Regions from separate parts of the Agarivorans sp. 2_MG-2023 genome, predicted to be linked through region 2. Evidence: predicted binding sites of a transcription regulator. Region 2 holds the regulator's gene; the other holds the start of a gene.
What was found. Region 2 encodes FliA, which starts transcription of late flagellar genes. Its sites were predicted from a motif close to CTAAAGNTNNNNNNNNNNNNGCCGATA; they were not measured.

Region 1 (3,415 bases), on a different contig from region 2:
TGGCATAGTGGAATTTAAAGCCTATTACCAAGAGCATGATCAATTAAACATTTTGCACGAGCGTTCTAACTTTGTAAAAAGCCAAGATCGCTGGTTTTATACCGATGGCGAATTTGCGCCTAAGTCTTTGGCTCGCAATGCTAAATGCCCCTGTAATAGCGGCAAAAAGCTAAAGCAGTGCTGTAAGAAATCTTAACTTTAAAACTGAATAAATCGAAAAGACAATGGAAAGAAAAATCCTTTTAACCGAATGCCCAGATGCCAAAGGCTTAATTTCGAGCATTACCAACATCTGTGCTAAGCACCAACTTAATATCATTAAAAACAACGAGTTTGTTGATAATGCTGCCGGCCGTTTCTTTATGCGCACCGAGCTAGAGGGCTACTTTAACGATAAAACCCTGTTAGCCGATTTAGACGGTGCTTTACCTGCTGGTAGTATTCGCCGATTAGAAAGCGCAGGCCGTAAACGCATCGTGATCATGGTGACTAAAGAAGCCCATTGCTTGGGTGACTTGCTAATGAAAGCGGTATACGGAGACATGGATGTAGAGATTGCCGCGGTAGTTGGTAACTACGATAGCCTGCAAACCCTGACTGAAAAGTTCGATATTCCCTTCCATCACATTAGCCATGTAGATTTAAGCCGCGAAGAACATGAGCAACAAGTGATTGAAGTAGTTCAACAATACCAGCCAGACTACGTAGTATTAGCTAAATACATGCGTATTCTTACACCAGCCTTTGTAGAAGCATTCAATAACAAAATTTTGAATATCCACCACTCGTTCTTGCCGGCGTTTATTGGTGCTAAGCCCTATAAACAGGCTTACGACCGTGGTGTGAAAATTATTGGCGCTACTGCTCACTTCGTAAATAACGACTTAGATGAAGGGCCGATTGTTGAACAGCATGTTATTCATGTGGATCACTCATACAGCGCTGAAGAAATGGCTAAAGCGGGACGTGATGTTGAGAAAGCGGTATTAAGTAAAGCCCTGCAGCAAGTATTAGACGAGAAAGTTTTTGTCTACGGAAATCGTACCGTGGTATTTCGTTAATTAACTATTTTTTAGTTAAAATACTGCACCTTAAGTGGCTTTGAGTAATCAAAGTCACTTAGTACCTTATACATATCCACGCCTTTCACTTCAGTATCTACTTCTTGCTGCTTAGGTTGCTTGGCTACTGAGTGCTTTAAACGTGTGAGTAAGTCCACGTTATTGATGACTTCAACGGGCACGCCTTCAACGCTGTCATCAGCATAGGCTGCATAGCCTCCTAAAGCTTGCTCTAAGCGAATACTGCTGATATCTCCCGCTTGCGCTCTCTTGCTCCAATTGGCTTGCACAGCAAACTCATCGTCTTGTGCTAACAAGGGGCGCCGATTCGCTAATTGAAACTTATCTCGAAGGCTTTGTTGAATTTGCTCTCGATTTTGCTTCTGCATCGAAAACTGAGCTTGGTCACAAACGTTTTGGCTCAACATGCTTAGTAACAAATGAAAACGCGCTTGCTCACCATGAGCGGTACTTTGGTTAAGCGTATCGCCTAACTGCAGTTCGTCACATAAGCTGCTATTTCTAATTTGTTCAACTAACATATTGCCCCTCCGGTTCTATCTCTAGCTATCGGAAAAGCAGGCCAAAACTTTAGCCTATTCGCATCAAACGCGCAGATAATAAGCAAACAGTAGTCAGTCAGTAAAAATCTGCTTATTTTTACTTTACAGCCCACTTTGTTCTGGTAATATGCCGCTCCACAAGCAGGAGGGGTTCCCGAGTGGCCAAAGGGAACAGATTGTAAATCTGTCGCGAAAGCTTCGGTGGTTCGAATCCACCTCCCTCCACCATATTTGTTAAAAAAAGACACCTTAGGGTGTCTTTTTTTATGCCCGCAATAAATGCCAATCGTCACATCTTCGCTTGATCAAAACCCACAGGCACAGAAAAACACAGCTCAAGTTAGATAAGAGCTATTGCAGGCGAGAATAAACTGAAACGAATGGGCAAAAGGAGAAGAGAAACAAATACGCCAAGCTAAATTTAGCTTGGCGTTCCAACCAAATACGGAAAGTAATAAACGGTAAATAGACTAACTTACTAAGTAGAAAGACATACATTGTGCAAATCTAACCACTCAACTAAGGCGGTCCAGCCATCTTAAGGATAAGCCTTAAGATCTGTAACTTTCCGACCTTGGATCACTCCAAGTTTGGCTTTGACTCAGCGTTGGTGAGACCAAAAGTCTCACCAACAGATTAATATTAAATCAATTCCGGCCAGTTTGGCAAGATCAAATAAACGATAGTATTACTCAACTAACTCTCTGCGCCCTTCTCTGCTTTAACCGAGATAAACTTATGCTAGGATAGCGAAAAGTGATCAGAAAACTCATAAATGGCAGCGCAATACAATTACAGCGGGAAGCAAATACTTATTGTTGATGACCAACGAGCGTTTCAGGTCATGCTTAAGGCTATGTTGCAAAATTTTGGCGCAAACGATGTTTTTTTTGCCAATACTGGCGAAGCTGCAGTAAGAGCCTGTCGTAAACGAAAATTTGACATTTTGTTGGTTGATTACAATTTAGGCACCGGCAAAAACGGTGGCCAATTACTTGAAGAGCTAAGAGTTAGCCAACTATTAGAAGTAGACGCTCTATTTTTTATCATTAGCGGTGATAACAACAAAAGCATGGTGTTAAGTGCGTTAGAGATGGAGCCCGATGAATTTATCACTAAACCTTTCTCGCAGTTTCAACTACATAATCGCTTAGCCAGAGCCCATGTTAAACGCCAAAGCCTGCGTGAAGTTTTCCAAGCATTAGCGAAGAAAGACTACACCAAAGTCATTGAGCTATGTGATCAACAGATTGAAGCTGAAAGTCGCTACACTAATTATTGCCGCAACATGCGGGTAGAGGCTCAAATTGCCTTAGGTGAATTTGAAGCCGCCAAAGTGGCTCTCGAAACCATACTCGAAGAACGCAAACAAACTTGGGCTAAGGCAACACTTGGCCGAGTGCACTTGTTACTTAAAGACAATAAAAGCGCAATTAATACACTTAGCCGTTCAGTAACCGAAAGCCCGCTATTGCTTACTGGTTACGACTGGTTAGCCCGCGCCTATCGCGCCGAAGGCGAAACCGACAAAGCATTGGAAACAGTGCTTAAAGCCTCAAAGCTGGCAGTAAACAGTATCGAACGCCAACAGTTGTTGGCCGAACTGGCCATGGAAGCAGGTGACCTTACCTTAGCTAAAGAAACCTTCTCTACCATTTTACAGTTAGCGCGACGCTCCATTCACCGTGGTCCACATCATCTATGTAATTACGTTCGTAGCCTGATTGATGAAGCTCAGAATGAAGATGACTTATACCGTAAAAACCGCCTGCTACAAGAAGTAAACTCGGT
Region 2 (3,415 bases):
TGGCGCGCATGAACAACTTGCTACCTATGGGAAGATTATGGGTTGTGCAGTGCGGGTTGCTAACGATGAAGAAGAGTTGTCTCAATTGTTGTATCAATTTAAAGATAAAAAACTGGTGCTAATTGATACTGCCGGTATGAGCCAACGAGATTTACGTTTACACGAACAACTCGACAAGTTAGTTAAGAATAGCCGCGTGAATATACGTAACTATTTGGTGATGTCAGCTAACGCTCAACGTCGTGTTATTGAAGAAACCGTGAATCAATTCCAGCGAATTCCTCTCGCGGGTACCATACTTACCAAATTAGATGAGAGCTTGGCCTTAGGCGAGGTTTTAAATGTCACCTTGCGCCACGCTTTGCCAATCAGTTACGTTACACATGGCCAGCAAGTGCCAGAAGATATTGCAGTTGCCGAGCCAACCAAGTTAATTGAGCAAGCGCTGTCAGTAATTGATACTCAGTCTCAGCAACATTTCTGGTTTAGTGAAACCGAACAGCAGAAGGTTTCAGATGTATTCTAAAGACAACGAATTTGATCAAGCTAGCGGCTTAAGAATGATGCAACAAAAAAATAATGTGAAAGTTATCGCTGTAACCGGTGGTAAAGGTGGTGTTGGTAAAACCAACGTTACCCTAAATATGGGCATTGCTATGGCAGCCCAAGGTAAGCGTGTAATGGTGCTGGATGCCGACTTAGGCTTGGCAAATGTAGATGTACTATTAGGCCTACGCGTAACCAAAAACTTATCGCATGTACTATCTGGCGAGTGCACATTAGATGAAGTGCTCGTAAAGGGGCCTAACGGTATTTTAATCGCCCCGGCAACTTCTGGTACCCAATCAATGGTTGAATTGAGCCCAGCAGAGCATGCAGGATTGATTCGCGCATTCAGTAGCTTGAAAACCCCCATTGATATATTGCTGGTAGATACTGCCGCTGGTATTTCCGATATGGTGCTGAGCTTTGCTAAAGCCTCACAGGATATCTTGGTCGTGGTTTGTGATGAACCCACATCGATTACTGATGCGTATGCTTTGATTAAACTATTGTCTAACAAGCACGGCGTATACAAATTTAAAGTAGTGGCAAACATGGTTCGTAGTCTAAGAGAAGGCCAAGAACTGTTTGCTAAACTCACTCGTGTTACCGATCGCTTTTTAGACGCCACCTTAGAACTCGTATCGTGTATTCCATACGACAACAATGTTCGACTCGCTGTACGTAAACAGCGTGTCGTGGTTGAAGCGTATCCTAAATCTCCCGCTTCTTTAGCTTTTCGCTCTTTAGCGAGTAAAGGAGCTACTTGGCCGATTCCGGAACAAGCAGGTGGCCATTTGGAATTCTTCATCGAGAATCTTCTCGAATTCGGACAACGTAAAAATAGAGAACAGCTTAGTGAATAAAGTTGCCGCTTATGCCAGCGCTAGTGACACTAATGTGTTGGTGGAACGCCATGCAAATTTGGTAAAACGGATAGCGCACCATTTAATGGCGCGCCTGCCGGCTAGCGTAATTGTTGATGATCTGATTCAGTCTGGAATGATTGGTCTTATCGAAGCTGCGCGTAATTTTGATGGTACCAAAGGTGCGAGTTTCGAAACCTATGCCGGGATCCGTATTCGTGGCTCAATGCTTGACGAAATTCGTCGTGGTGACTGGGTACCACGTTCTGTGCATAAAAACAGCCGCGCTATCAGTGAAGCTATTAACGCAGTTGAAAAAGAAAAGAATGGTGATGCCAAAGATGCTGAGGTTGCTGCTAAGCTGGGTGTAAGCCTAAGCGAATATCATTCAATGTTGTCTGACGTAAACTGTGGCCGAATTCTTGGTATTGAAGATCTTGGCGTGAGCGAAGATGTTATTTCTAGTGATGAAAGTCGCGAGCAAAATCGACCATTTGAAGGCTTTGCTAATCAACGCTTTCAACAATCGCTAGCCGATTGCATTAAAGGCTTACCAGAGCGCGAAGCGCTAGTATTGTCGCTATATTATGACGAAGAACTTAACCTTAAAGAAATTGGCGAAGTATTAACCGTAAGCGAGTCAAGAGTCAGTCAAATACATAGCCAAGCGCTTGCTCGAGTGAAAACTCGAATGCGAGATTGGACACAATAGAGAAATTCATCCTTACAAATATGATAAAAGATGGACTAAAATTGTGTTTATTAAGGCATAATATCTTTATTACATAAATTTTTAGCCCGTTTTGAGGCTTGCAAAACATCCTGTTGGGGGACGTACCTTGGATAAAAATATGAAAATTCTGGTTGTTGATGATTTTTCAACAATGAGAAGGATTATTAAAAACCTACTTAGAGATTTAGGTTTCAACAATACTCACGAAGCTGATGACGGTAATACTGCGTTGCCAATGCTTAAAGGTGGGGACTTCGAATTTGTAGTGACCGATTGGAACATGCCGGGTATGGAAGGCATTGATTTATTAAAGAATATTCGTGCCGACGAAAGCTTGTCTCATTTACCTGTGTTAATGGTTACGGCAGAAGCGAAACGCGAACAGATTATTGAAGCCGCGCAAGCCGGCGTAAATGGTTATATTGTAAAACCTTTCACAGCTGCCACACTAAAAGAGAAGCTAGATAAGATTTTCGAAAGATTACAATAATAAAGGAAGATGTGTGAGCACTGATACTCCGATCATCTCATTAGCCGATGCCAAAGCTTTGGTGTTGCTACTTGAAGAAGGAAACGTCTCCGAGGCGAATCAATTTGTCAGTGAGCTGTGTGCTCCTAAGGCCAACCTGTTGTTTGACAAAGTTGGTCAGCTCACACGTCAACTTCACGATTCATTAAATGATTTCAAGCTAGATATTCGTATTAATGAATTGGCTAATCAGGAAATACCTGATGCAAAAGAGCGGTTAAACTATGTAATAGAGATGACCGACCAAGCCGCTAATAAGACCATGGATGCGGTTGAATCTGGCCTCCCTATTGCCGATCAATTAACCAGTGAAATCAACAATATTATGCCTGTTTGGCAAAGTTTGATGGAACGAAGAATTGAAATTGGCCAATTTAAAGCGCTATGTCACCAAATCGATATTTTCCTTAATAGTTCTTCAGCAAATGCCGATAAACTACGAAGTATGTTAACTGAAATATTGATGGCTCAAGATTTTCAAGACTTAACTGGGCAAATGATTCGTAAAGTAATCACCTTAGTTCAAGAAGTTGAAGAAAGTTTAGTGGAAATGCTGACCTTGTTTGGCAATGATAAAGCTGAAGTTATAGAGAAAAAAGCTCCTGCAAAATCGGCCATTGAAGCCGAAGGGCCAATATTAAATAAAGAGCAAAGGGATGACGTTGTTAACGATCAAGATGATGTTGATGACCTGTTATCTAGTTTAGGATTTTAAGGGAGTAGCGCATGTCGTTTGATGTAGAT

Region 1: the regulator FliA is predicted to act here: its motif matches at 1,630-1,656, upstream of Q4549_RS17425 (VC2046/SO_2500 family protein).

What each region holds. Positions count from the first base shown of each region.
Region 1 is NZ_JAUORQ010000012.1:109,098-112,512, forward strand. Features, by position in the region: gene Q4549_RS17415 (YchJ family protein) at 1-196, shown strand, start outside; gene purU (formyltetrahydrofolate deformylase) at 225-1,061, shown strand; gene Q4549_RS17425 (VC2046/SO_2500 family protein) at 1,073-1,603, opposite strand; tRNA gene Q4549_RS17430 (tRNA-Tyr) at 1,769-1,852, shown strand; cyclic di-GMP riboswitch class I at 2,145-2,229, opposite strand; gene Q4549_RS17435 (tetratricopeptide repeat-containing response regulator) at 2,400-3,415, shown strand, end outside.
Region 2 is NZ_JAUORQ010000009.1:69,865-73,279, reverse strand. Features, by position in the region: gene flhF (flagellar biosynthesis protein FlhF) at 1-526, shown strand, start outside; gene Q4549_RS14560 (MinD/ParA family protein) at 516-1,409, shown strand; gene Q4549_RS14555 (RNA polymerase sigma factor FliA) at 1,402-2,121, shown strand; gene cheY (chemotaxis response regulator CheY) at 2,249-2,632, shown strand; gene Q4549_RS14545 (protein phosphatase CheZ) at 2,646-3,386, shown strand; gene Q4549_RS14540 (chemotaxis protein CheA) at 3,398-3,415, shown strand, end outside.